4 regions of the Nocardiopsis baichengensis YIM 90130 genome follow, and region 2 is predicted to be linked to each of the others. Evidence: riboswitches for the same ligand, from Rfam matches in the RefSeq annotation. Region 2 holds a riboswitch; each other region holds the start of a gene.
The links. A riboswitch is a leader RNA that binds a small molecule or an ion and turns the genes downstream of it on or off. The one in region 2 is predicted to bind cobalamin.
Positions count from the first base shown of each region.

Region 1: another riboswitch for cobalamin. It lies ahead of C892_RS0113450 (ABC transporter substrate-binding protein); the one in region 2 lies ahead of cobN (cobaltochelatase subunit CobN).
Region 3: another riboswitch for cobalamin. It lies ahead of C892_RS0124255 (ABC transporter substrate-binding protein); the one in region 2 lies ahead of cobN (cobaltochelatase subunit CobN).
Region 4: another riboswitch for cobalamin. It lies ahead of metE (5-methyltetrahydropteroyltriglutamate--homocysteine S-methyltransferase); the one in region 2 lies ahead of cobN (cobaltochelatase subunit CobN).

Region 1 covers NZ_ANAS01000014.1:28,995-34,881, reverse strand. The annotation lists gene C892_RS0113460 (ArsR/SmtB family transcription factor) at 1-64, shown strand, start outside; gene C892_RS0113455 (carbohydrate-binding module family 20 domain-containing protein) at 128-2,005, opposite strand; cobalamin riboswitch at 2,281-2,465, shown strand; gene C892_RS0113450 (ABC transporter substrate-binding protein) at 2,532-3,629, shown strand; gene C892_RS0113445 (FecCD family ABC transporter permease) at 3,626-4,729, shown strand; gene C892_RS0113440 (ABC transporter ATP-binding protein) at 4,726-5,499, shown strand.
Region 2 covers NZ_ANAS01000039.1:4,287-10,173, forward strand. The annotation lists gene C892_RS0125825 (cobyric acid synthase) at 1-140, shown strand, start outside; gene C892_RS0125830 (nuclear transport factor 2 family protein) at 636-1,016, opposite strand; gene C892_RS0125835 (hypothetical protein) at 1,394-1,945, shown strand; gene C892_RS0125840 (hypothetical protein) at 2,060-2,599, opposite strand; cobalamin riboswitch at 2,697-2,841, shown strand; gene cobN (cobaltochelatase subunit CobN) at 2,905-5,887, shown strand, end outside.
Region 3 covers NZ_ANAS01000036.1:49,574-55,460, forward strand. The annotation lists gene C892_RS0124250 (FecCD family ABC transporter permease) at 1-310, opposite strand, end outside; gene C892_RS0124255 (ABC transporter substrate-binding protein) at 313-1,305, opposite strand; cobalamin riboswitch at 1,399-1,565, opposite strand; gene putP (sodium/proline symporter PutP) at 1,782-3,326, shown strand; gene C892_RS0124265 (putative glycolipid-binding domain-containing protein) at 3,505-4,062, shown strand; gene nadE (NAD(+) synthase) at 4,185-5,015, shown strand; gene C892_RS0124275 (nucleoside hydrolase) at 5,028-5,887, opposite strand, start outside.
Region 4 covers NZ_ANAS01000009.1:85,408-91,294, forward strand. The annotation lists gene metE (5-methyltetrahydropteroyltriglutamate--homocysteine S-methyltransferase) at 1-1,783, opposite strand, end outside; cobalamin riboswitch at 1,921-2,149, opposite strand; gene C892_RS0109050 (polysaccharide deacetylase family protein) at 2,390-3,904, shown strand; gene C892_RS0109055 (DUF6461 domain-containing protein) at 4,479-5,081, shown strand; gene C892_RS0109060 (quinone-dependent dihydroorotate dehydrogenase) at 5,110-5,887, opposite strand, start outside.

The DNA of each region.
Region 1 (5,887 bases), on a different contig from region 2:
GGCCCTGAACCACGTCGAACACCTGCGCCTGGGCCTGCCCGACCGGCCCGCCGAAGAAGCCTGAGCAGGCCTCCGGGGGCCCGGCCCCGGGGTACCGGGGCCGGGCTCACTGCTCCGGTCCCGCCGCTCAGTCGCGCCACTCGCCTCCGAGCTCCACGGCGCACCCGTCACCGGAGGCCACCGCCGTGCGGTTGCCGCCCGACTCCCAGGTCACCGTGCCGTCCGGGTCCTTCTTGATGTACTTGTACTCGAACTCCGCCCCCGGCGGCAGCCCGACCGAGCCGCTCCACTCGGGGTAGGCCCCCTCGTCGGTCGACAGCTCCAGCGCCCGGCCGGTGTCCCAGCCGCCCAGCTCCTCGACGGACCCGGCGACGTACACCCCTTGGCCGTAGAAGGTCTCCACGGTCGGGCCGAAGACGGCCTCGACCTCCGTGCACGCGCCGGGGTCCCCGGGGTCCCCGCCCGAGTCGCAGCCGCCGGGGTCGGCGCACTCCACCACCGCACCGGTGTGCAGGGCCACGGCCCCCTCGGGCGGGACGGACACCTCGACACGGCCGCCGGCCACCTCCACGGCGGCCCCGTCGCAGGCGCCGTCGGCGAAGGTCCCGGAGGCGACGTCGCAGTAGGTCCCGTCGGGCAGCGCGGTGGCGAACCCGGCGCTCCACTCCGAACCGGTGGCGTTGAAGGCCGCGAAGCCCGCGCCGCCGCGCTCCAGGGCCACCCGCCCCCGCTGTGAGCCGTCGTCGGCCCAGGACACCTCCTCGCCGGCCGTCGCGCTCGCGAAGGTCGGCATGCCGTTGAGCGCGCGGTGCTCGCACACCCACCGCTCCTGCGCGCAGTCGGCGGCCTCGGTGGTCCCGTCGGCCGCCATGGGCGGGCCCTGTTCGGTGGAGGTGAACGCGTAGCTGGACATCACCTTGGGCGTGCCGTAGCCGTGCGCCAGCAGGAAGGCCTGGGCCAGGTCGTAGCGGTCCCGGTCGGTCCCGTGCGTCAGGGTGGGCTCGGAGCGCTGAGTGTCGTGGTTGACGACGAAGGAGACCGCGCTGTCCGAGGCCAGCTTGCCCTCCTCCAGGTCCTTGGCGCCCTGGAGGTTCCCGTCGGCGAAGTCGTGGCCGATCCGGCGCTGGTAGTCGAACTCGGTCACGTCGCCGATCCCGGTGTACTCGTCCTCGCCGATCGCCGCGTCGGCGATCACCTCCTGGAAGACGTAGGGCGCCTCGTTCCACCCGGGAACGGTGCCGGGGAGCATGTCCACGACGGCCTGCAGGTCCTCGGGCGGCATGTGCTTGGCCGCGTCGATGCGGAACCCGGCCACGCCCATGTCGACGAGCGAGGCGAGGTAGTCGCCGAGGCGCTCGCGCACGTAGGCGTCGCCGGTCGCCAGGTCGCTCAGCCCGAGCAGCTCGCAGGTGCGCACCTCCCAGGGGTCGCTCCAGTCCTCGATGTCGCGGCCGCACTCGGCGGTGTTGAAGTCCTGCTCGGTGTAGCCGTGGGCGCCGTCGCCGAACAGGTCGGGGTAGGAGTACTTCTCGTACGCGCCGCCCGCGCTGCCCGGGCCCGCCCCGACCGACCCGGTGCCGGTCATGTGGTTGACGATCGCGTCGACGTAGATCCGGACGCCGGAGTCGCGGCAGCGGTCGACCATGTCCTGGAAGTCGGCGGCGGTGCCCCGGCGGGTGTCGTCCAGGCGGTAGCTGACCGGCTGGTAGTCCTGCCACCAGGGGTAGCCCTCCTCTTCCAGCACGACGTGCTCCTGGGGCGGGGAGACCTGGACGGCGGCGTAGCCGTTGGGGCCCAGGACGTCCTCGCACTCCTGGGCGACCGACTCCCAGCGCCATTGGAAGAGGTGGACGACGGCGCCGCCGTCGTCGGGGGCGGCGGCCGGGGACGCGGCCGCGGCTGCGGGCGCCCCGGACGCGGGCTGCCAGGGGGCCGCGGCCGGCAGGGCCGCGCCGAGCAGCAGCACCGCGGCCAGGGTGAGGGTTCTTCGGAGGATGAGGGGCATCGCGCTCTCCTCGTGTGCGGGGGTGCGGGGGGATGGGCGGCCGTGCCGCACCGGCGCGGAACGACCGCCACGTAAAGATCTTGCTATATCTGCAAGAACTTTCAATACGTGCCGAAACATAGCAGCAATGACCGGCGATGTGAACGGCCTCACACCGCCTTCATCTCCGCGGACACGCCGGCCACGGCCGGATCCTGCAAAATCTTGCGCACACGTGCACCGACGGCCGCCTCCCGGAGGCGCCCCTGCCCTCCGCCCGCGAGGGCCCCGACTGCTACGGTTTCCAGCCGTCGGCCGCCCCATCAGGGCGTACAGGGAATCCGGTGCGAATCCGGAACTGGCGCGCAGCGGTGAGGGGGACGGCCGGGGCACGACGCCACTGGACCGCGAACGCGGTCCGGGAAGGCGCCCCGGCCGTGCGAACCCGAGTCCGAAGACCTGGCCGACCCCGGAAGGCCGCCCCGCGGCCTTCGGGAGAACGTGTCCGCCGGCCCCGCGCACGGGCCCCGCACAAGGAAAGGCCTCCGTGGCGACTCCTGCCCCGGCTGCCCACGGCAGCCCCGTCCCCCGTCCCGCCCGCCGCCGCCCCCGCCCGGCCCCCGCCCTCGGCGCCCTGGCCGCGGCGGCGCTCCTGCTCTCCGGATGCGCCTCCGCCGGAGGCGGCGAAGGAGGCGGCGACGCCTCCGGCCCCGAGGCCGCCGGCTCCCCCAAGACGATCGAGAACTGCGGCCGGGAGGTCGAGGTGGCGGCCCCGCCGCAGAGCGCCGTCGCCCTCGACCAGGGCACCACCGAGATCCTGCTCTCCCTCGGGCTGGCCGACCGCATGGCCGGCACCGCCAAGTGGACCGACCCGGTCATGGAGGGGCTGGAGGACGAGGAGGAGAAGGTGCCCCGCCTCGCCGAGCACATGCCCTCCTTCGAGCGCGTCCTCGACGCCGAGCCCGACTTCGTCGGCGCCTCGTTCGCCTCGACCATGGGCACCGGCGGCGTGGCCGAGCGGGACGACTTCGAGGAGCTGGGCGTGCCCACCTACCTCTCCCCCGCCGACTGCGTCGGCAAGGACAACAGCACCGGCGGCGACGGCACGCGCGACGAGCCCCTGGAGATGGAGACGGTCTACCGGGAGGTCCGCGAGCTGGCGGACCTGTTCGGCGTCGAGGACCGCGGCGAGGAGCTCGTCGCCGACCTGCAGGAGCGCGTCGACACCGCCACCGAGGGGATCGACCCCGACACCGCCTCCGACACCACGCTCATGTACTGGTTCTCCGACTCCAACGCCCCCTACATGGCCGGGTGCTGCGGCGCCCCGGGCATCATCACCGGGGCCGTGGGGGCGCAGAACGCCTTCGACGACACCTCCGACGAGTGGCCGCAGATCAACTGGGAGACGGTCGCCGACCGCGACCCCGACCACCTCGTGGTGGGCGACCTGACCCGGGAGACGCAGACCGCCGAGAGCGCCGAGGCCAAGATCGAGTTCTTGGAGAGCGACCCGGTCACCCGGAACATGGAGGCGGTGCGCGAGGAGCGCTACATCGTGGTGAGCGGCGCGTCGATGAACCCCTCGATCCGGACGGTCGAGGGCATCGAGCAGGTCGCCGACGCGCTGTCGTCGGCATCATGACGGCGGGGCGGAGCGCGGCCGCGGCCGCCGCCGGCCTGGTGATCCTGGCCCTGTCGGTGGCCGCCGCCACCGCCCTCGGTCCGGCGGGGATCACGGTCCCCGAGGTGGCGGCGGTGGCCTGGTCCCGGACGGGCGGACCCGAGTCGGGGCTGTCGGCGGTGCGCGAGGGCATCGTGTGGGAGCTGCGCCTGCCCCGCGCGCTGCTCGCCGCGGTGTGCGGGGCCGGGCTCGCGGTCTGCGGGGCGGTGCTGCAGTCCCTGCTGCGCAACCCGTTGGCCGACCCGTTCGTGCTGGGCGTGTCCTCGGGGGCCTCGACCGGCGCCGTCCTGGTGCTGGTCCTCGGTGTCGGGGGCGGGCTGTTCTCCCTGTCCACCGGCGCGTTCGCCGGCGCGTGCGTCTCCTTCGCGCTGGTGCTGCTGCTCAGCAGGCTCTCCGGCGGCACCACCGCCAAGGTGGTGCTGTCCGGGGTGGCGGTCATGCAGCTGTTCTCCGCGCTGACCTCGCTGATCGTGTACTCCTCGGCCGACGCCGAGCAGGCCCGGAGCGTGCTGTTCTGGCTGCTCGGGTCGCTCAGCGGCGCGCGCTGGGACGACGTGTGGCCGTGCGCCGCCGCCCTGGTGGCCGCCCTGGCCGTGTTCGCCTCGCGCGCCCGGGAACTGGACGCCTTCGCCTTCGGCGAGGACGCGGCGGCCGCCCTGGGCGTGGCGGTGGGCAGGACCCGCCTGGTGCTGCTGCTCGCCACCGCGCTGCTCACCGCGTTCCTGGTCAGCAGCGCCGGGGCGATCGGGTTCGTCGGGCTCGTGCTGCCGCACGCCGTCCGGGCGCTGACGGGCCCCGGCCACCGGCACGTCCTGCCCGCGAGCGCGCTGGCCGGCGCCGTCTTCCTGGTCTGGGTCGACGCGCTGTCCCGCAACGTGTTCGCCCCACAGGACCTTCCCGTGGGGGTGGTGACCTCGCTGATCGGAGTTCCCGCGTTCATGTACATCCTCTACCGGGGCCGCCCGTCGCGCTCGGCGGGGCCGAAGCGCCGGCGTCCGCTCGATGCGCACCCGCGCCCCGCCGGCCCCACCGCCCGCGCGTCCGCGGGAGGCCGCCGGTGAGCCTGCTCGCACACGAGGTCTCCTGGTCGGTCGGCGGCCGGCTGGTGGTCGACGGGGTGAGCCTCGCGCCCGCGCCCGGCACCACCACCGGGCTGCTCGGGCCGAACGGGTCGGGCAAGTCGTCGCTGCTGCGCCTGCTGGCCGGGCTCCGTCCCGCCGCCGCGGGCGTGGTGGAGCTGGACGGGGTGCCGCTGGCACGGGTGGGGCGCCGGACGGCGGCCCGCCGCATCGCCGTGGTCGAGCAGAACGCCGCGACCGAGACCGACCTGACCGTGGCCGAGGTCGCCGGGCTCGGGCGGATCCCGCACCGGCGCGCGTGGTCGGCGCCGTCCCGGTCGGACGAGGACGCGGTCGAGCGGGCGCTGGAGCGGGTCGGCCTGGCCGACCGGGCGGACGAGGCCTGGCACACGCTCTCGGGCGGGGAGCGCCAGCGCGCGCAGATCGCCCGGGCCCTGGCGCAGGGGCCGCACGAGCTGCTGCTGGACGAGCCGACCAACCACCTCGACATCGCCCACCAGCTGGACGTGCTGGACCTGGTGGCCCGGCTGGAGGTCACCGCGGTGGTGGCCCTGCACGACCTGAACCTGGCGGCGATGTTCTGCGACCGCCTCCTGGTCCTGAAGGACGGGCGGGCCGTCGCCGCTGGCACCCCCGCCGAGGTGATCACGGAGGACCTCATCGCCGAGGTGTACGGCGTGCGCGCGGAGGTGGAGCCGCGCGGCCCCGAGGCCAGGCCGTCGGTCCATTTCCTGCCGGGCCGACCGGTGTGAGCCGGTCGAGGGGCCGGGCGGCCTGCCTCCTCGGCGATGGGCACGGCCGTGGAAGCACCGGTCCCTTCGACCGCCGCACGACGGCTCGCCGCGTTCCAGACGCCTCCGGCTCAGACCGACCGGGCGAAGTCCCACCACACGGAAGGACACCATCACCCAGGCGGGACGGGGTCCGCTGAAGTGGTGCGGCTCTCGGCGGCCGTGGCCGCTGGAGCCTCCCCCTCTTGAAGCCGACGTGCCCCACCGGGCCCGGGGACGGCGCCACGGTCGTGCGCCCGCCCGCCCGGCCGCGGGCCGGGGGCCCATTGCCCCGCTCGTGCCGTCTGTCTAGGTTTGCTTGCGGTCGGGCGCCGACCGCGTGCCGACCGGACCGCCACCGGACTCCACT
Region 2 (5,887 bases):
CGCAGGCGCGCGCGTCCCGGCTGGACGCCCTGGGCGACCTGGTCGAGGAGCACATGGACACCGACGCCGTGTGGCGGCTGCTGGAGGAGGGCGCGCCAGAGGGACTGCCGGTGATCCCGCCGGCCGGGCCACCGCTGTAAGGCCTCCTGAGGGAACATCTTTCGAGGCGGGCGGCCCACCCTGGAGGGAAGAGCCGGGTGTGGGACGGAGGCACGGTCGAAGCCGGGGGAGTCGAGGCCGCCGGGCGGCGAGCACGTCCGGACCTGCCAGCGTTCTGGGGCGTCCTGCCCGTATTGCACATCGGGGTCGCCTGGCAGCGCCCCAGGCAGGGGAGGAGTGTGGCTCCGGCTGCGTAGAGGTCGCGTGCTGGACCGCTTCCGGGGAGCGATCGGCGGCTCGTGTATCCGAACGTCAAGGAACTGCTCGTGGTCCGCTCGCCGGGATCGCTGTAACGCCGTCGGGCGGCGAACACGACGACGCCACTCGGCTGAGCAGGGTGGTCGGAGCGGTGTCGCCTGAGCCGGGCGTCCCCATTTCGACCGGGACATGACTCCGGTCGCCCGCTGGGCAGAGCACGGATTCGGGGCGTGGAACGCGCGTTCGCCGGTCTGCCGACGGTGATGACGGGCCGCCGCTCACTCCTCGATCCAGTAGGACGTGATCCGCTTGATCTTCGCGGTCTTGCTGTGGCCGCTGAAGGCGGAGACGTCGCAGCAGCGCATTGCGCCTCCACCGGGGAAGGCCAGGCGGCTGCTGACCGCTCCCTCGCTCCCGTGCGTGAGGATGCTGTCCAGCTGCAGGGTCTCCGCCTGCCGTTCGACGGCCGTGGCCACCGCATCGGCGAAATCGGCCTTTCCGCGGACGGTGCGCCGTCCGACGATCTCCCAGACGACGTCGTCGGCGACGGTCGGCAGCAGCGCCTGCGCATCACGCTTCGCCAGCGCGATCGTGAAGTCGCGCAGGAGCTGTTTCCTGGGTGCGTTGCCGCAATCCGGTGCGACCGTGACCTGGACCATGGCGGAACACTAGCCGCCACGTCCGACAGCCGCGCGTCATGCGCGCGCCCCGTGCTCTTTCCGTCAGGAGGGCTGGGCGGCTCGGCCGCAAGGCTGTGCGTGTGGTCCGGGTGCGTTCTGGGACGTGCGTGTCATGGAGCCGTACCGGCGGTGAGGTCAATGAAGGGCATCCGGGCGCGCATCTCCCGAGACCGGGCCTGTGGACGACGGGTGGCGGGGGCCTGCGGCGCGCTCTACCGTGGTGGGCGACCGGTGGCGGACCGGGGACACGGGCCCGAAGCACACGCGCGACGCGGACGCGGCCCTCGAGGGAATGCGGCCGCCACGCCCTCCGGACGTGTCCGGAGGGGCCCACGGCCCGTGCCCACGGAGGTTCCATGAGCGCCGACCACGTCCCGACCACCGAGCCCGCCGGCGACCGCCGTCCGGACGGGCGCCCCGATGCGTCCCCTGCCGACGGCCCCCGCAGCGCGGCCGACCCGGCGCACCGGGTCGTCCTGGAGCTCGACCCCATGACCCACGCCGAGCTCGAACGGGCCGCCGCCGGGCGGACCGTCGGCTCCTACCTGTACGTCCTCGCCGGGCGCTACGCCCGCTGGAACGAGATGCGCGACTGGCTCGGCCACCTGGAGTCCTGCTACGGCTCCGTGCCCGCCGAGGCCCTGGAGCGGGTCCACCGGCGGATGCTCGGGCTGACCCCCGTCCGGGGCGCTGGCCGCACCCTGAGCGTGGCCTTCTCCGAGGAGGAGTTCGCCGAGCTGGAGATGTCCGCCGAGGGCCGCCCCCTGGCCCTGTTCGTCCGCGAGGCCGTCCTGGACCGCCTCACCTCGGAGGCGCCCTCCACCTCGGACGGCGTCCGTGCCGACGGCTCCGGTGACCGCTCCACCGAGCGTGACCGACCGGCCGACAGCGACCGCGCCGCACCGTAGGGGCGGTCCCGGGCGCTCCCGCCTGAGCGGCCCGGGTCGCCGGCCGGGCCGGTGGCCGGACCGCTCGGGCGGCCCGGCCACCGGCCCAGCGCGCTCTTCGCGGCCGGCGGCGCTCTACATGGCCGACAGCGACCGCGCGTAGTTCACCTGCTGGGTGACCTGCTGCATGGTCTCCGGGGTGCGCGCCGGGATGACCGTGGCGTAGTGGGAGTTGCCGTTGGACACCGTCACCTGGATGTTCCCGGTGGTCACCTTCTCCTTCATCAGGAGGAAGAACAGACCCAGCAGCCCCAGACCGCAGAACCAGATGAACAGCACGATGGAGCCGATCGTCAGGACCAGCCCGGTCGTGGAGAGCTTCTCCTCCACGTGGCTCATGTCGGTCACGTTCCACTGCGCGCCCCGGATGGGAAAGCGCCCCGAGGGGGTGATGACCTCGCTCTGCGTGAGGGTGATGTCCCCGATCGAGGTGAGGATCGGCTCACCGGACGCGGGCTGCGGGGCGGCGTCCCACCCGCCGGTGCCGGCCGGGACCATCTCGCCGTGGGAGTAAGGGAGGTCCCCGCCGGGGTAGGGCTGTCCGCCGTACGCCTGGTCGGCCGGCCTGCCGTACGGGTCGCCCGGGTCCGAAGGGGGTTGGGGATAGTCGCTCATGCGCCGATTCTCGCAAACCCCGGCCCTGCACAGGACGGGACGACAACCCTGGCCGGGTCCGGTCCCGCCGCCTCTGCGAAGATGGGCCTGCGCCGCCGAGGAACACGGAGCCCCGCCGCGGCGGGGTGCGAAGCCGTGGCTGTCCCGCAACTGTGAGGGAGGAGCCCGCCCCGACGCAGGCCACTGCCGGTCCGCCGGCGGGAAGGCACGGGCCGGGCGTCGATCCCCGAGCCAGGAGACTTCGCGGCGCTCGAAGAACGCTCGGCACCGGGGCGCGGACCCCGGCTCGACACGAAGGGCCACGCGTGGCAACGATCCTGCTGCTGTCCACCGCGGACACCGAACTCCTGGCCGCGCGCGCCGCGGAGGCGGGCTACCGGACCGCCAACCCGGCGCGCACCCCCGCCTCCGAGGTCCCCGCACTGCTCGACGGCGCCGACATCGCGGTGGTGCGCCTGCTGGGCGGCAGCGAGGCCTGGAAGGAGGGGCTGGAGGCGCTGCGCGCGAGCGGCGTCCCGCTGGTCGCCCTGGGCGGCGAGGCCGCCCCCGACGCCGAGATGATCGCGCTGTCCACGGTCGCCTCCGGGGTGGCCACCGAGGCCCACGCCTACCTGGCCGAGGGCGGCGTGGGCAACCTGCGCCAGCTCGCCCGCTTCCTGTCCGACACGGTGCTGCTCACCGGCGACGGCTTCGAGCCGCCGGCGAAGATGCCCGAGTTCGGGGTGCACCGCCTCCCGTGGCGCGAGGAGGCCGACCCGGAGCCGGAGGCCGGGCGCCCCACCGTCGCCGTGGTCTTCTACCGGGCCCACGAGCTGGCCGGCAACACCGACTTCGTCGACGTGCTGTGCCGCGCAGTCGAGGACGCCGGGGGCCACCCGCTGCCGGTCTTCTCCGGTTCGCTGCGCGGCCTGGACACCGACAACGCCCCGGGCCTGTTCACCCTGCTGGGCCGGGCCGACGCCGTGGTGACCACGGTGCTGGCCGCCGGGGGCGCCGTGGCCGCGGACGCCAGCGGCGGCGGCGACGAGGACGCCTGGGACGCCGGCGCCCTGGCCGCGCTCGACGTGCCGGTGCTCCAGGGCCTGGTCCTGACCTCCACCCGCGAGCAGTGGCAGGCCTCCGACGCCGCGCTCACCCCGATGGACGCGGGCATGCAGGTCGCCATCCCCGAGTTCGACGGCCGGCTGATCACCGTGCCCTTCTCCTTCAAGGAGGTCGGCGAGGCGGGCATCGCCGTGTACCGGGCCGACCCCGAGCGCGCCGCCCGCATCGCCGGGATCGCCGTGGCCCACGGCCGCCTGCGCTCGGTGCCGCACGCCGACCGCCGGCTGGCCGTGGTGCTCTCCTCCTACCCCACCAAGCACTCCCGGGTCGGCAACGCCGTGGGCCTGGACACCCCCGCCTCGGCGGTGCGCCTGTTCCGCCTGCTCGCCGAGCGCGGCTACGACCTGGGCTCCGACGACGCGCTGTGGCGCGTGCCCGCCCCGGAGGAGGGCCGGCGCGAGGACGACGGGGACCCGCTCATCCACGCGCTGATCGCCGCCGGCGGGCACGACGTGGAGTGGCTGAGCGAGGACCAGCTCGCCGCCGCCGAGGTGCGCGTGCCGCTGGAGGACTACCGGCGCTGGTTCGAGGCCCAGCCGAAGGAGCTGCGCGAGGCCGTCCGCGGCCACTGGGGCGATCCGCCCGGTGAGCTGTACGTCGACGACTCGCGCGGCCGCCCCGAGATCGTGCTGGCCTCGCTGCGCTTCGGCAACGTCGTGCTGATGATCCAGCCGCCGCGGGGCTTCGGGGAGAACCCGATCGCCATCTACCACGACCCCGACCTGCCGCCCTCGCACCACTACCTGGCCGCCTACCGGTGGATGGAGGCCGCCCCCGCCGACGGCGGCTTCGGCGCCCACGCCGTGGTGCACCTGGGCAAGCACGGCACCCTGGAGTGGCTGCCCGGCAAGGGCCTGGGCATGGCGGCCGAGGACGCGCCCGACGCGGTGCTGGGCAACCTGCCGCTGGTCTACCCCTTCATCGTCAACGACCCGGGCGAGGGCACCCAGGCCAAGCGGCGCGGCCACGCCACCGTGGTCGACCACCTGGTGCCGCCCATGGCGCGCGCCGACACCTACGGCGACATCGCCAAGCTGGAGCAGCTGCTCGACGAGTACGCCCTGGTCAGCGACCTGGACCCGGACAAGGGGCCGGCGCTGCGCGCGCAGATCTGGACCCTGATCAAGAGCGCCGAGCTGCACCACGACCTCCACCAGGAGGAGATGCCCTCCGAGGACGAGTTCGACGACTTCGTGATGCACGTCGACGGCTACCTGTGCGAGATCAAGGACGTGCAGATCCGCGACGGCCTGCACATCCTGGGCGCCGCCCCGCAGGGGGAGGCGCGGGTCAACCTCGCGCTCGCCGTGCTGCGGGCCACCCAGGTGTGGGGCGGGCGCGTGGGGGCGCTGCCGGGGCTGCGCGCGGCGCTGGCCCGCCGGTTCGGGCTGGACGAGAAGGAGCTGCTGGCCGAGCCGGGCGCCCGGGTGCAGGTGCCCGGGGAGCTGAGCGCCCTGGTCGACGGGCCCGCCCGGACCGCCTCGGACGCCGTGGACCTGATCGAGACGCTGGCCCGGCGCATGGTCGAGTACATGGAGGAGGACGGCTGGCGGGCCGACCGCGCCGAGGCGGCCGTGGCCGCGGTGCTCGGCGGCGACCGGGCCGACAGCGCCGACAGTGCCGCCGGTGCCGACGGCGGGGAGGCCGCGCAGGCGACGGCCGACATGGTGCGGGTGCTGGTCTTCGCCGCGGAGGAGGTGGTGCCGCGCCTGGACGCCACCGGGGCCGAGATCGACGCGGTCCTGCACGCCCTGGACGGCGGGCACATCCCCGCCGGCCCCTCCGGCTCGCCCACCCGCGGCCTGGTCAACGTGCTGCCCACCGGCCGCAACTTCTACTCGGTCGACCCCAAGGCGATCCCCGCGCGCAACTCCTGGGACGTGGGCCAGGCACTGGCCGACTCGCTGGTGGCCCGCCACCTGGCCGACACCGGCGCCTACCCCCGCTCGGTGGGCATCACCGTGTGGGGCACCGCCGCCATGCGCACCCAGGGCGACGACATCGCCGAGGTGCTGGCGCTGCTGGGCTGCCGCCCGGTGTGGGACGACGCCTCGCGCCGGGTGACCGGCTTCGAGGTGATCCCGCTGGAGGAGCTGGGCCGCCCGCGCATCGACGTGACGCTGCGCGTCTCCGGCTTCTTCCGGGACGCCTTCCCGCACGTGATCGGCCTGGTCGACGATGCCA
Region 3 (5,887 bases), on a different contig from region 2:
CCAGCGGGTTGCGCACCAGGGTCTGCAGCACGGCGCCCACCCCGGCCAGCCCCGCGCCCGTCATCGCCGCCAGCAGCACGCGCGGGGCGCGGGCGGTGACCACGATCGCCTCGTGGGCGCGCGGCCAGTCCGGTTCGACCAGCCCGGGCAGCAGGCGGTGGGCGGTGATGCGCCAGGTGTCGGCGAAGGAGACGTCCACCGAGCCGACGATCACGCCGAAGGTGGCCGCCACCGGCAGCGCGCCCGCGAGCAGACCCAGCACCAGGGGCAGGGGGAGCAGGCCGGGGCGGCGCCCCGTCGCGGTGCGCACGCTCAGCCGTCCTCGCCCGGGTGCAGCTGGTCGGCGACGTCGGCGACGGCGTCGCCGATGCGCACCCCCACCACCGCCGAGGACAGCGGCAGGACCGCGAAGCGCTCCTCGCGCACCGCCTCGGTGCCCGAGAGCAGGGGGTCGTCCTTGACGGCCTGGATCTTCTCCTCGACCGTGATCGAGCCGTAGTCGTAGAAGACGATGGCCTCGGGCTCGCGGTCGGCGGCCTGCTCGATGGACACGTCGGAGAACACCTGGTCGACGTCGTCGAAGACGTTGCGCCCGCCCGCGCGCTCGATGATGTCGGTGCCGATCCCCTTGCCGCCGGAGGTGAAGACCGTGGTGTCGACGTTGTCCACCACCAGCACGTCGACCGGTTCGGTGCCCTCCATCCGGGAGTCCGTCTCCGCGAGGCGCTCATCGATCCCGGCGATCAGCTCCTCGGCGCGGTCCTCGACGCCGAAGAGCTCGCCGATGTTGCGGATCTCCTGGTGTGAGGTCTCCACGCCCACCTCGTCCGCGCACTGCTCGAGGCTGCCGTAGGTGGTCATGCCCGCGTCCTCGAGGGCGTCGCGGCCGCGCCCCTCGGCCTCGTCGAAGGCGCTGCCGGGGTAGCCGGCGTAGGCGAAGTCGGGCTCGGCGGCGAGCAGGTCCTCGAAGGAGGGGTACTCGTCGGCCAGGACCGGGACCTCCTCGTAGGCCTGCTCGTACTCGGGCAGCACCGCGTCGTCGAGGTAGGCGGTGCCGACCATGCGGTCCTCCAGGCCGAGCGCCAGCATCACCTCGGTGGCGTGCTGGTTCAGGGTGACCGCCCGCTCGGGCGGGGCGTCGACGGTCACCTCGCGGTCGCACTCGGAGACCGTGACGGGGTAGCCCTCTGCGGGGGCGGCCTCCTCCTCGGAGGCGCCGGTGGTGCCGCAGCCGGCCAGTGCTGCGGCGGCCGCGGTCAGGGCGATCAGGCGCGCGGGGGCGCCGTGCGGGGGTCGAAGGTGCACGTCCGGTCCTCTCCCGGGATCCGGGCGCGTCCGGGAAAGGGCAGGGCAGGGCCGTGCACGTGTGCATCCTCTCCGGGGTCCGCGCCCCTGGTCGGCAACGTTCCGCGACGGGTCAGTCTCCTGACTCCCGGATCGTCGCGTCGCCCGGCCTTCCAGCGCTCGCGCGCCGTGGCCTCCAGCGGGGTCGGCTCCCCGGTCACAGTGGCGGGACCGTGCCGGACTCGCACCGGCTTCCTGGCTCCCGTCGCGGCACCAGCGTACGGGGAGGGCCCAGAGCGGGAGAAGGCAGGTCCGCGCTGTGCGATCGGACAACTGCTCGGCCATGTTCTGGCTGGTCGGACAACTATGGAGGACGAATGTGACGGCCGTATCTCGAAGGAGTGGCGAAGTGCATATCGGTCATTGCGCCGCACGTGACGCGGAGTACAGGATGCGGTGGTCGTCACCATCCTGAGCTGGAGAAAAGGGGGCCAGGCGTGGACCAGTCACTGCTGGCGTCCGTCCTCACCTTCGCCGCGTACTTCGTGGTGATGGTGGGGATCGGTCTGTGGGTGTACAAGCGAACCGTGTCGCTGTCGGACTTCGTGCTCGGCGGCCGAAGGCTCAACAGCTGGGTCGCCGGCCTGAGCGCGAACGCCAGCGACTTCAGCGGCTGGCTCCTGCTGGGGCTGCCCGGTGCCATCTACCTGTCGGGCCTGGGAGAGGCCTGGATCGCCGTGGGCCTGGCGCTCGGCTTCGCCGGCAGCTGGATCCTCATCGCCGGCCGGTTGCGCGTGTACACCGAGCGCGCCACCGACGCCCGCAGCGGCGGCGAGTCCGACTCCCTGACGCTCTCCTCCTACCTGGAGAACCGCTTCGGCGACCGCACCGGTCTGCTGCGCGGCGTCTCGGCCCTGCTCATCCTGGCCTTCTACCTGTTCTACGTCGCCTCCGGCCTGGTGGCCATGGGCGGGCTCTTCGAGCAGGTCTTCGGTCTGAGCTCGGCCGTCGCCATCGTGGCCGGCGTGTCGATCGTGGTGCTCTACACCTTCCTGGGCGGGTTCCTCGCGGTCAGCTACACCGACGTCGTGCAGGCCGTCATGATGTGGATCGCGCTGCTCGTCGTGCCGATCGTGGCCATCGTCGCGATCACCGGCGACGCCGAGCGCGGCACCGGCGGCCTCTCCTCCGTCCTGGGCGGCTTCCAGGGCCAGGGGGCGCTCGACACCGGCGCCGTCCTCGCCCCGGTCGTCGTCATCTCCGGTCTGGCCTGGGGCATCGGCTACCTCGGCCAGCCGCACATCCTCGCCCGCTTCATGGGCATCCGCTCGGTGGGCGACGTGCCGCGGGCCGGCGCGGTCAGCGTGGCCTGGGCCGTCTCGGCGATGACCCTGGCCGTGGTCATGGGCTTCGCCGGCGTCGCCTACTTCGGCTTCGACAGCGAGCTGGACAACGCCGAGAACGTCTTCCCCTCGCTCATCCAGGCCCTGATGAACCCGTGGGTGGCCGGGCTGCTGCTGGCCGCCATCCTGGCCGCGGTGATGAGCACCGCCGACTCCCAGCTGCTGGTCGCCTCCTCGGCGCTCACCGAGGACGGCTACCGGGCCTTCCTCAAGCGCGACGCCTCGCCGCTGACCCTGGTGTGGGTCAGCCGGCTGGCGGTCGTGGCGGTGGCGGTGGCCGCCGCCGGGATCGCGCTGAGCGGGAACAACACCGTGATGGACCTGGTGGGCTACGCCTGGGCCGGGTTCGGCGCCGGCTTCGGCCCGGTGATCCTGCTGTCGCTGTACTGGAAGAGGATGACCTGGACCGGCGCGCTGGCCGGGATGGTCGGCGGCGGCGCCACCGCGGTCATCTGGGACGTCCTGGACGAGAAGGTGCTGGAGACCGGCCTGTACGCGATGGTCCCGGCGGTCGTGGTCAGCGTCGCGGCGATCTTCGTCTTCAACGGGCTCGCCAAGGCGACCGACGGGATGGCCGAGGACTTCGACCGCGTGGACGCCGAGTACCGCGGCGCCAAGCAGAGGGCCGGGTCCGCCTGACGGCGCGGTCCGATCCGACCACGCCCCCCTCACAAGGAAGGGCCCCGCGTACCGTCCGCGCGGGGCCCTTCCGCATGCGCACCGCCGTTTCGGCGTCCCATCTCCGGATCGCCCTCCGTTCATGCATTGTGATGGGGGCGTTCTGGTGCGTAACGGGGGCGAACGGTAGAACAGACGCATGTGTGAGCATCCCGCTGCATGGCGCCGCCTGGGCGGCGAGGGCACGGGTGTGGGCACGGTCATCGCCGAGCGCGACGGCTTCCGCCTGGAGGCGACGGAGGCCGCCGCGGGGGAGCGCCCTTTCGGCGGCCGCCTGACCGTGCGCACGGACCTGGCCTGGGAGGTCCTCCGTGCGCGCTTTGAGGCCGTGACCGATCAGGGCATGAAGGCGGTGGAGCTGTGCCGCGCGGGGGCGCAGTGGAGCGTCGACGGGACACGCCGCCCCGACCTCGACGGCTGCGTGGACGTGTGCGCCTCCTGCACCCCGCTGACGGTGACCCTTCCCGTCCGCAGGCTGGGCCTGCGCAAGGGGGAGGCGCGCGAGATCGCGATGGCGTGGGTCGACGTTCCCGGCCTGACGGTGCGCAAGATCGCCCGCCGGTGCACCCGCTTGGAGCCGGCCGGGGGACGCCAGTGCTACGAGATCAGCGACGAGGCGCTGGGCACCGTCCGGGTGACCGTCGACCGCGAGGGGGTTCCCTTCGACCTCGAAGGCATGTACACGCGCGCCGCGTGAGCGTCGGCGCACCCCGGCCCCTCCCGGCCCCCTGTCGGCCCGCTTCAGGCCCCGATGCCCGGTGCCCTGCCCGGGAGCGGGATAATCCTCCGAGGACAGACGCAGCCCCGGGGAGGACCCACATGAGCGCACCCGACCTGAGCGACGCCCGCAGTGAGATCATCCGCGACCTGGAGGTCGCCCCGGAGTTCGACGTGCGCCGGGAGATCGAGCGCCGCGTCGCGTTCCTCGTCGAGCGGCTGATCTCCACCGGTGCCCGCGCGCTGGTGCTGGGGATCAGTGGGGGCGTCGACTCCAGCACCGCCGGGCGGCTGTGCCAGCTGGCCGCCGAGCGGGTGCGCGAGGGCGGCGGGGACGCCGAGTTCATCGCCATGCGCCTGCCCTACGGGGTGCAGCGCGACGAGGACGACGCCCAGCGCGCGCTGGGCTTCATCGCCCCGGACAGGATCCTGACCGTCGACGTCCGTCCCGCCACGGACGGGCTGGCCGACGCCCTGGACAAGGCCGGCCTGGACTACGCGGGCGACTCGGCCCGGGACTTCGTCATCGGCAACGCCAAGGCGCGCGAGCGGATGGCCGCCCAGTACGCCGTCGCCGGGGCGGCCGGCGGCCTGGTGGTCGGCACCGACCACGCGGCCGAGGCGGTGACCGGCTTCTTCACCAAGTTCGGCGACGGAGCCGCCGACCTGGTGCCGCTCACCGGGCTGACCAAGCGTCGCGTCCGCGCGGTCGCCGCCGAGCTGGGCGCTCCGGCGGACATCGTGGACAAGACCCCCACGGCCGACCTGGAGTCGCTGAGCCCGCAGAAGCCCGACGAGGAGGCGCTCGGCCTCACCTACGACCAGATCGACGACTTCCTGGAGGGCCTCCCCGTCGACGCCCGCGCCGAGGAGGCCCTCGTGGCGCGCTACCGGGCCACCGCGCACAAGCGCGCGCTGCCGACGGCCCCCTAGCGCTCCCCGCGCCTACTGCGGGGCGCGGATCTCCCGCGACGGGGTGGTCGGGGTGGACAGCAGGTCCTTGATGTAGGCGTAGAACCCCTCGGCGTCGATCTCCTCGACCACCTCGGCGTTGGGCTCCAGGCCGTGGACGCCCCACGACATCGCGGAGTAGCCGCGGGTCAGCTCGCCCGCGGTCTCCACGTCCACGTGGTACCGGGACGAGGCGCGCACCAGGCCGCGGTGGAGCAGAACGGCGGCGGTGAGCGAGTCGGGGTGGGTGGTGCCGTCGATGCCGACGCTGCGGTCGAACTCCAGCGTCGCCGCGCACACCCGGGTGAAGAAGTCCGACAGCGGGGTGCCCAGCGCCGCGATCTCCTCCAGCCGCTCCTCCCCGAACACAGCCTGGCGCAGGGTGAGCGGGTCCCAGGGCACGACGGTGACGTCGAAGCCGGCGGCGAAGACCGTCTTGGCCGCCTCCGGGTCGACGTAGAAGTTGAACTCTGCGGCGGCGGTGATGTTGCCCCGCCCGTTGTTGGACCCGCCCATGACGTAGAGCGCCTTGACGTTCTCGGCGAAGCGAGGGTCCTTCACCACGGCCGTGGCGATGTTGGTGAGCGGGCCGATCGCCACGATGGACAGCTCGCCCGGGTTCTCGGCGGCCAGCCGTACCAGGGCGTCCACGGCGTGCTCGTCCTCGGGGGACAGGTCGGCGTCGTCCATGGTCAGGCCGCCGGCCCCGTCGCCGTGCACGTCCTCGGCGCTCACCCAGGGGCGCACCATCGGGCGGCGGCAGCCCAGGTGGATGGGGACCTCGCCGAGGCGCCCGGCGGCGCTGAGGGTCAGGTAGGCGTTGCGCACCTGGCGCTCGAACCCGACGTTCCCGG
Region 4 (5,887 bases), on a different contig from region 2:
GGATGCCCTCGCGCTCCAGGTCGGCGACCTCGTCGCGCAGGGCCAGGGCCACCTGGCGGGCGGTGTCGGCCAGCGGCTGGTCGTCGCGGACGAACGACCAGGCCAGCATGGTCACCGGGCCGGTGAGCATGCCCTTGACCGGCTTGGAGGTGCGCGACTGGGCGTAGGTGGCCCACTTCACCGTCATCGGCTCGGGGCGGTGCACGTCGCCGAAGAGGATCGGCGGGCGCACGCACCGCGAGCCGTAGGACTGCACCCAGCCCTTGGCGGTCGTGGTGTAGCCGCCCAGGCGCTCGGCGAAGTACTGGACCATGTCGTTGCGCTCGGGCTCGCCGTGCACGAGCACGTCCAGGCCGATGTCCTCCTGCAGGGCGATGACCTTGTCGATCTCCCCCCGCATCCGGGCCTCGTACTCCTCCTCCCCGATGGCGCCGGTGCGGTGCTCGGCCCGGGCCTTGCGGATCTCCTCGGTCTGCGGGAACGAGCCGATGGTGGTGGTGGGCAGGTACTGCGGCTCGCCCTCGCTGTTCCAGCGGCCCTCGCGCAGGCGCTGCTCGCCCTCCGCGCCCAGGGACTGCAGGCGGGCCCGCACCTGGGCGTTGCGGAAGCCCTCCGGCTCGGGCAGGTCGGCCCGGGCGCGCTCCAGGTCGGCCGCGGCGCCGTCGGGGTCGCTCAGCGCGCGCCCCAGCAGCGCCACCTCGTCCAGCTTCTGCCGGGCGAAGGCCAGCCGCGCCCGCAGCGCCGGGTCCATGCCGGTCTCGGCGTCCAGGTCGACCGGGACGTGCAGCAGCGAGCAGGAGGTGTTGACCACCACCTCGCGGGCCAGGCCCATCAGGGGGGTCAGCCGGGACAGCGCCGCGCGCACGTCGGTGCGCCAGACGTTGCGCCCGTCGACCACGCCGGCGAGCAGGGTCTTGTCGCCCAGCCCGGAGACGGCCGCCAGCTCCTCGGCGGTGTCCGGCCCGGCCACCAGGTCCAGGGCGATCCGCTCGGCGCCGGTGCGCTTGAACGCCTCCAGGGCCTCGGTGCCGATCGGGCCGAAGTAGGTGCCCACGGTGATCTGCGGGCGGTCCTTCTCCTGGCCCAGGACCCGGTAGGCGCGCTCGAACTCGCCCACCGCGGCACGGCCGCGGTCGGTGGCCAGGACCGGCTCGTCGAGCTGGACGTGCTCGGCCCCGGCCGCGCGCAGCCGGCGCAGCAGCTCGGCGTAGGCCGGGAGCAGCCCGTCGAGCAGCTCCAGCGGGTTCCACCCCTCGGGGGCGCCGGCGGCCGGCTTGGACAGCAGCAGGAAGGTCACCGGGCCCACGACCACCGGCCGGGTGAGGTATCCCAGCCCCTTGGCCTGGGTGAACTCCGACAGCGGCTTGGCCCCGGCCAGCCGGAAGGCCGTGTGCGGGGACAGCTCGGGGACCAGGTAGTGGTAGTTGGTGTCGAACCACTTCGTCATCTCCAGCGGCGCGGTCTCCTGCACACCGCGCGCCATGGCGAAGTAGCGGTCCAGCTCCGTGGCGCGGTCCTCGGCCTCCTCGGGGCGCCCGAAACGGGTCGGCACGGCGCCGAACAGCACGGCCGTGTCGAGCATGTGGTCGTAGTAGGAGAAGGTGTTGGACGGCATCTCGTCGATCCCGGCCTCGGAGTAGGCCTCCCAGGCGGCGCGGCGCAGCCGCGCCCCGACGGCGTCCAGCTCGGCTGCGCTGCTCCGGCCGGCCCAGTACGCCTCGCAGGCGCGCTTGAGTTCCCGGTCCGGTCCGATGCGCGGGTATCCGTGAACGGTCGTCGTCACTGGCTTCGTCTCTCCCTCGTCGATCAGCCGTTGGGCCGCGAGTCGAGGCAGAGCGCGCGGCGGGGCCGCCCGCAGCGCGGACCGATCCCGCCGACCGCCGCCCTCCCTCGGGGCTCACGGACCACCGTGGGCGCGGCCGCGCCCACGGGCGGTCGGCAGGTATTCGGACTCACGGGCGTGGCCCCCTCCCTGCCGGGGAGGATGCCGGCCTACCGGCCGCCGCTTCCCAGACGCTGCCGCGTCCAGTGCTCCTGGCGGCTTTCGTTCCCGCTCACCGCTGCGGGGCAGTCCCGGATTCGCACCGGGTTCCCTCTTTCGACACGCCCGGCGTTTCGCCGTGCACGTACCGACCGCGAGTGGAAGTATAGGCACGCACCCCTTCCGGCCCCGAGGCCGGGTCCGCCTCCCCCTCCCCCACCGGCCCCCGGAACCCCGCTTGGGCGATCCGTCCCGAGGTTTTCCCCTCCTGTGACCGAAACCCGGAACCCCGCGCGCCGTCGGGTGCGATGATCCAACCATTGTGTCCGCTTCTTCCGATAAAGCGAAAGTCGAAGGCCGTTGCTCCGCCATTCCCGTGTCGAACCCCGACCGTTCTCCGCACGCGCCGTGCTCGCCGTCCCGGTCGCCCTCGCCACGCTGCTCTGCGCCTGCAGTCCCAGCGAGGGCGAGAACACCGGCGGATCGGAGGAGCAGGCCCCGCAGCGCCCCGAGGGCGAGCCCGACGCCCTGACCGCAGTCGCCCCGGACACCGTCGAAGGCCTCGGTGAGGAGAGCCGCTCCGAGGACGAGGGCGGTGTCGACGTGGAGATCGCCTACCCGACCGTCCCCGGCGCCGAGCCGTTCGCCGAGAGGCTGGACGCCATCGCCGAGGACGAGGCCGAGGACTTCCGCGAGGCCGCGCCCGGCGCCGAGTCGCTGGAGGTGCGGGGCGCGCTGAGCGCCGCCGGACCGGACGTGCTCGCGGTGCGCCTGGAGCTGTCCGAAAAGGACTCCGACGGGGAGCGCACCGGCTACTCCACCTACTGGTACGACACCGCCGAGGGGCACACCGCCTACTCCACCGAGCTGCTGGCCGGCCAGAAGGAGCTGGAGGAGCTCGACGGGCTGGTCAAGGACCGCCTGGAGGAGGACGGAGTGGAGCCGGAGGCGCTCTACCCCATCGCCGAGCTCTACGACTCGGTCGGCTTCAACCCCGACGGCGACCTGGTGGTCGAGTTCGACGAGGGGCAGGTGGCCCCGGCCGACGAGGGGCGGGTGCACGCCGTGGTCCCCGGCGAGGACGCCGAGCCGCTGCTGTCGGACTTCGGCGCGCAGGCGCGGACGACCGCCACGCAGGTCACGCCGGGCCTGGAGCTGGAGGAGGCCGCGGCCCCCAAGGACGGCGGCCCGGCGGGCGGGGTCCCGGGGCGGTTCGACCCCGACGCGGGCGGCGCGGACTGCTCCGACCCCGACAGCAAGTGCGTCGCGCTGACCTTCGACGACGGCCCGGGCGGTCGGACCCCCGAGCTGCTGGACACGCTGGCCGAGCACGACGCCAAGGCCACCTTCTTCGTCACCGGGGAGCCGGTGCGCGAGCACCCGCGCACCGTGCGCCGCGAGTACGCCGAGGGGCACGAGATCGCCAACCACACGGTGACCCACCCGGACCTGACCTCGGTGGGCGAGGGCCAGGTGCGCGACGAGCTGTCCGAGGTCAACGGCCTGGTGCGCAGGGAGACCGGGATGCTGCCGACGCTGATGCGCCCGCCGTACGGGGCCACCGACGGCAAGGTCGCCTCGGTCGCCGAGGACCTGGGCCTGGCGGAGATCATCTGGAACGTCGACACCAACGACTGGAAGGACCGGAACTCCTCGGTGGTGGCCGACCGCGCGCTGAAGGGGGCCGCGCCGGGCGCGATCATCCTCATGCACGACATCCACGGCACCACCATCGACGCGGTGCCGGAGATCGTGGAGGGGCTGAACGAGAAGGGCTACACGATGGTGACGGTCTCCCAGCTCCTGGACGAGACCGAGCCGGGCGAGAGCTACCTCGACGGAGTCCCGGACGAGCCCGAGGACGACGGGGACGAGGACGAGAAGGACGAGAAGAAGGGCGAGGAGAAGGAGGAGAAGGACTAGCCTCCTCCGCCCGGCCCCTCTCCCCCGCCACAGGCCCCGGCCCCGAACACGGGCTCGGGGCCTTCCGTACGCGCCCGGCGAGGGATACGGACCGTCCGATACCCGGGGGTGTCCTGCGGGCGACCGAGTCGATGCGCAGACGTTATCGGGCGGGCGGCTCGGCGCACGCCCGAACGCCGCTCACCATCACCGCAGTTCAGAGGGGCCGTTGCCCGGCACGGCCGCTTCCGGCCGCCGCCGCGGTGCGCGCCACGCCCGGGCCCGGGCGGCCGCGGGCGGCCCGGACGCCCGGCCCATGCGGCAATGTGTCGCACCCGACGGTCCCGACCCCCGGCCACGTGCGACGACACCCGTGGCGGGGCCGTATGCTCGGACGCCGTGGTGAAGAAGATCCGCCCGGCGCGCCCCCGCGCGCCCCACGGCACCCCAGCGGTGGAGGCCTGAAATGGTCCGGTACCCGGTGTTCCGCAGGGGAACTCGACGCGATGCGCCCCTCGTCACACCTATGGAGCCCTCCCCTACAGGGGAGGTGTTCGGTGACGGCACCACCCGAACAGGGGAAAGGGAGATGTCGATGGGCGCCTGCGCAGCCGACTACGCCTGGTTCGAGGAGACCCAGCCCGACCTGGCCGAGGCGTTCTGCCTGTCCTACGTTCGCGGTCTGACCAAGACCGAGTCCCTGCGGCGCCTGGGCGCGCCGCAGGAGCGGCTGCGCTCCCTGCCCATCGCCGACGCCGTCGAGGCGGGGCTGTGCTGCGAGGACGGCCCGCCCCCCACGGCGCACGCGCTGACCCTCAACGGGTGGGCCGTGGTCGTGGAGCCGACCGGCTGCCGGGCGACCCGCCCCGACTGCTACCGGGCGCTGTCGGCCCAGACCGAGCTGGTGTCGGTGCGGGTCCTGCTGGACCGGCGCTATGAGTTCCGGTGGGTCGCCGACGGCGTGCTGCGCACCTTCTTCGACGCCCGCGAGCCGCACCTGCGCCGCGGCACCCGGCCGGACGCCCTGGCCGCGGAGATGTCCTCGGTGGGGCTGTCCGGCAACGAGCCGGACGACCCGTCGGCCTCGGTGCTGGCCCTGGCCGAGCGCGTCACCGGGGTACGCATCCGCGCCGGCCACCTGGACGGCCCCCTGCTCGGCGCCGAACTCGACACCGCGGTGCCCCTCCCCGCCCCCTGAGGCGCGGACGGGACCGGCGCGGACGGGACTACCGGGCCGTCGCCGCCGGCGCGCTCTGCGGGGCGTCGGCGCCGACGGCCTCTTCGACCGACAGCAGGCCGGCGCGGCGCACCAGGCGGGCGAGGCCGCGGTTGATGCGGCGCGGCCACATCGGCCCGCCGTAGATCAGGCCGGTGTACCCCTGCACCAGGGTGGCGCCCGCGCGGATGCGCTCCCAGGCGTCCTCGGGGGTCTCCACGCCGCCCGCCGCGATGAGCACGAGCCGGTCGCCGGTGCGGGCGCGCAGGCGGCGCAGCACCTCCAGCGACCGCCTCTTCAGCGGGGCCCCCGACAGCCCGCCCGCGCCGACCGCCTCCACCTTCTCGGGGCCGGTCGCCAGCCCCGCGCGGGAGACGGTCGTGTTGGTGGCGATGATCCCGTCCAGGCCCAGGTCCAGGGCGAGGTCGGCGACGGCGTCCACGTCCTCGTCGGCCAGGTCCGGGGCGATCTTGACGAGCAGCGGCACGGCGCCCGCGCCCTCGGCGTCCAGGGCGGTGCGCACCGCCTCCAGGATGGGGCGCAGGTGGTCCGCCGCCTGGAGGTCGCGCAGGCCCGGGGTGTTGGGCGAGCTGACGTTGACCACCATGTAGTCGGCCAGGCCCGCCAGCTCGCGCGCGCTCGCCGCGTAGTCGGCGGCGGCCTCCTCCTCGGGGACCGCCTTGGTCTTGCCGATGTTGGCGCCCACCACCGGGCCGCGCCGCCCCCTGGCGGTGTGCCGCTCGCGCAGCGCCCGCAGGCGCTCGGCGGCCGCGGCCGCACCGCGGTTG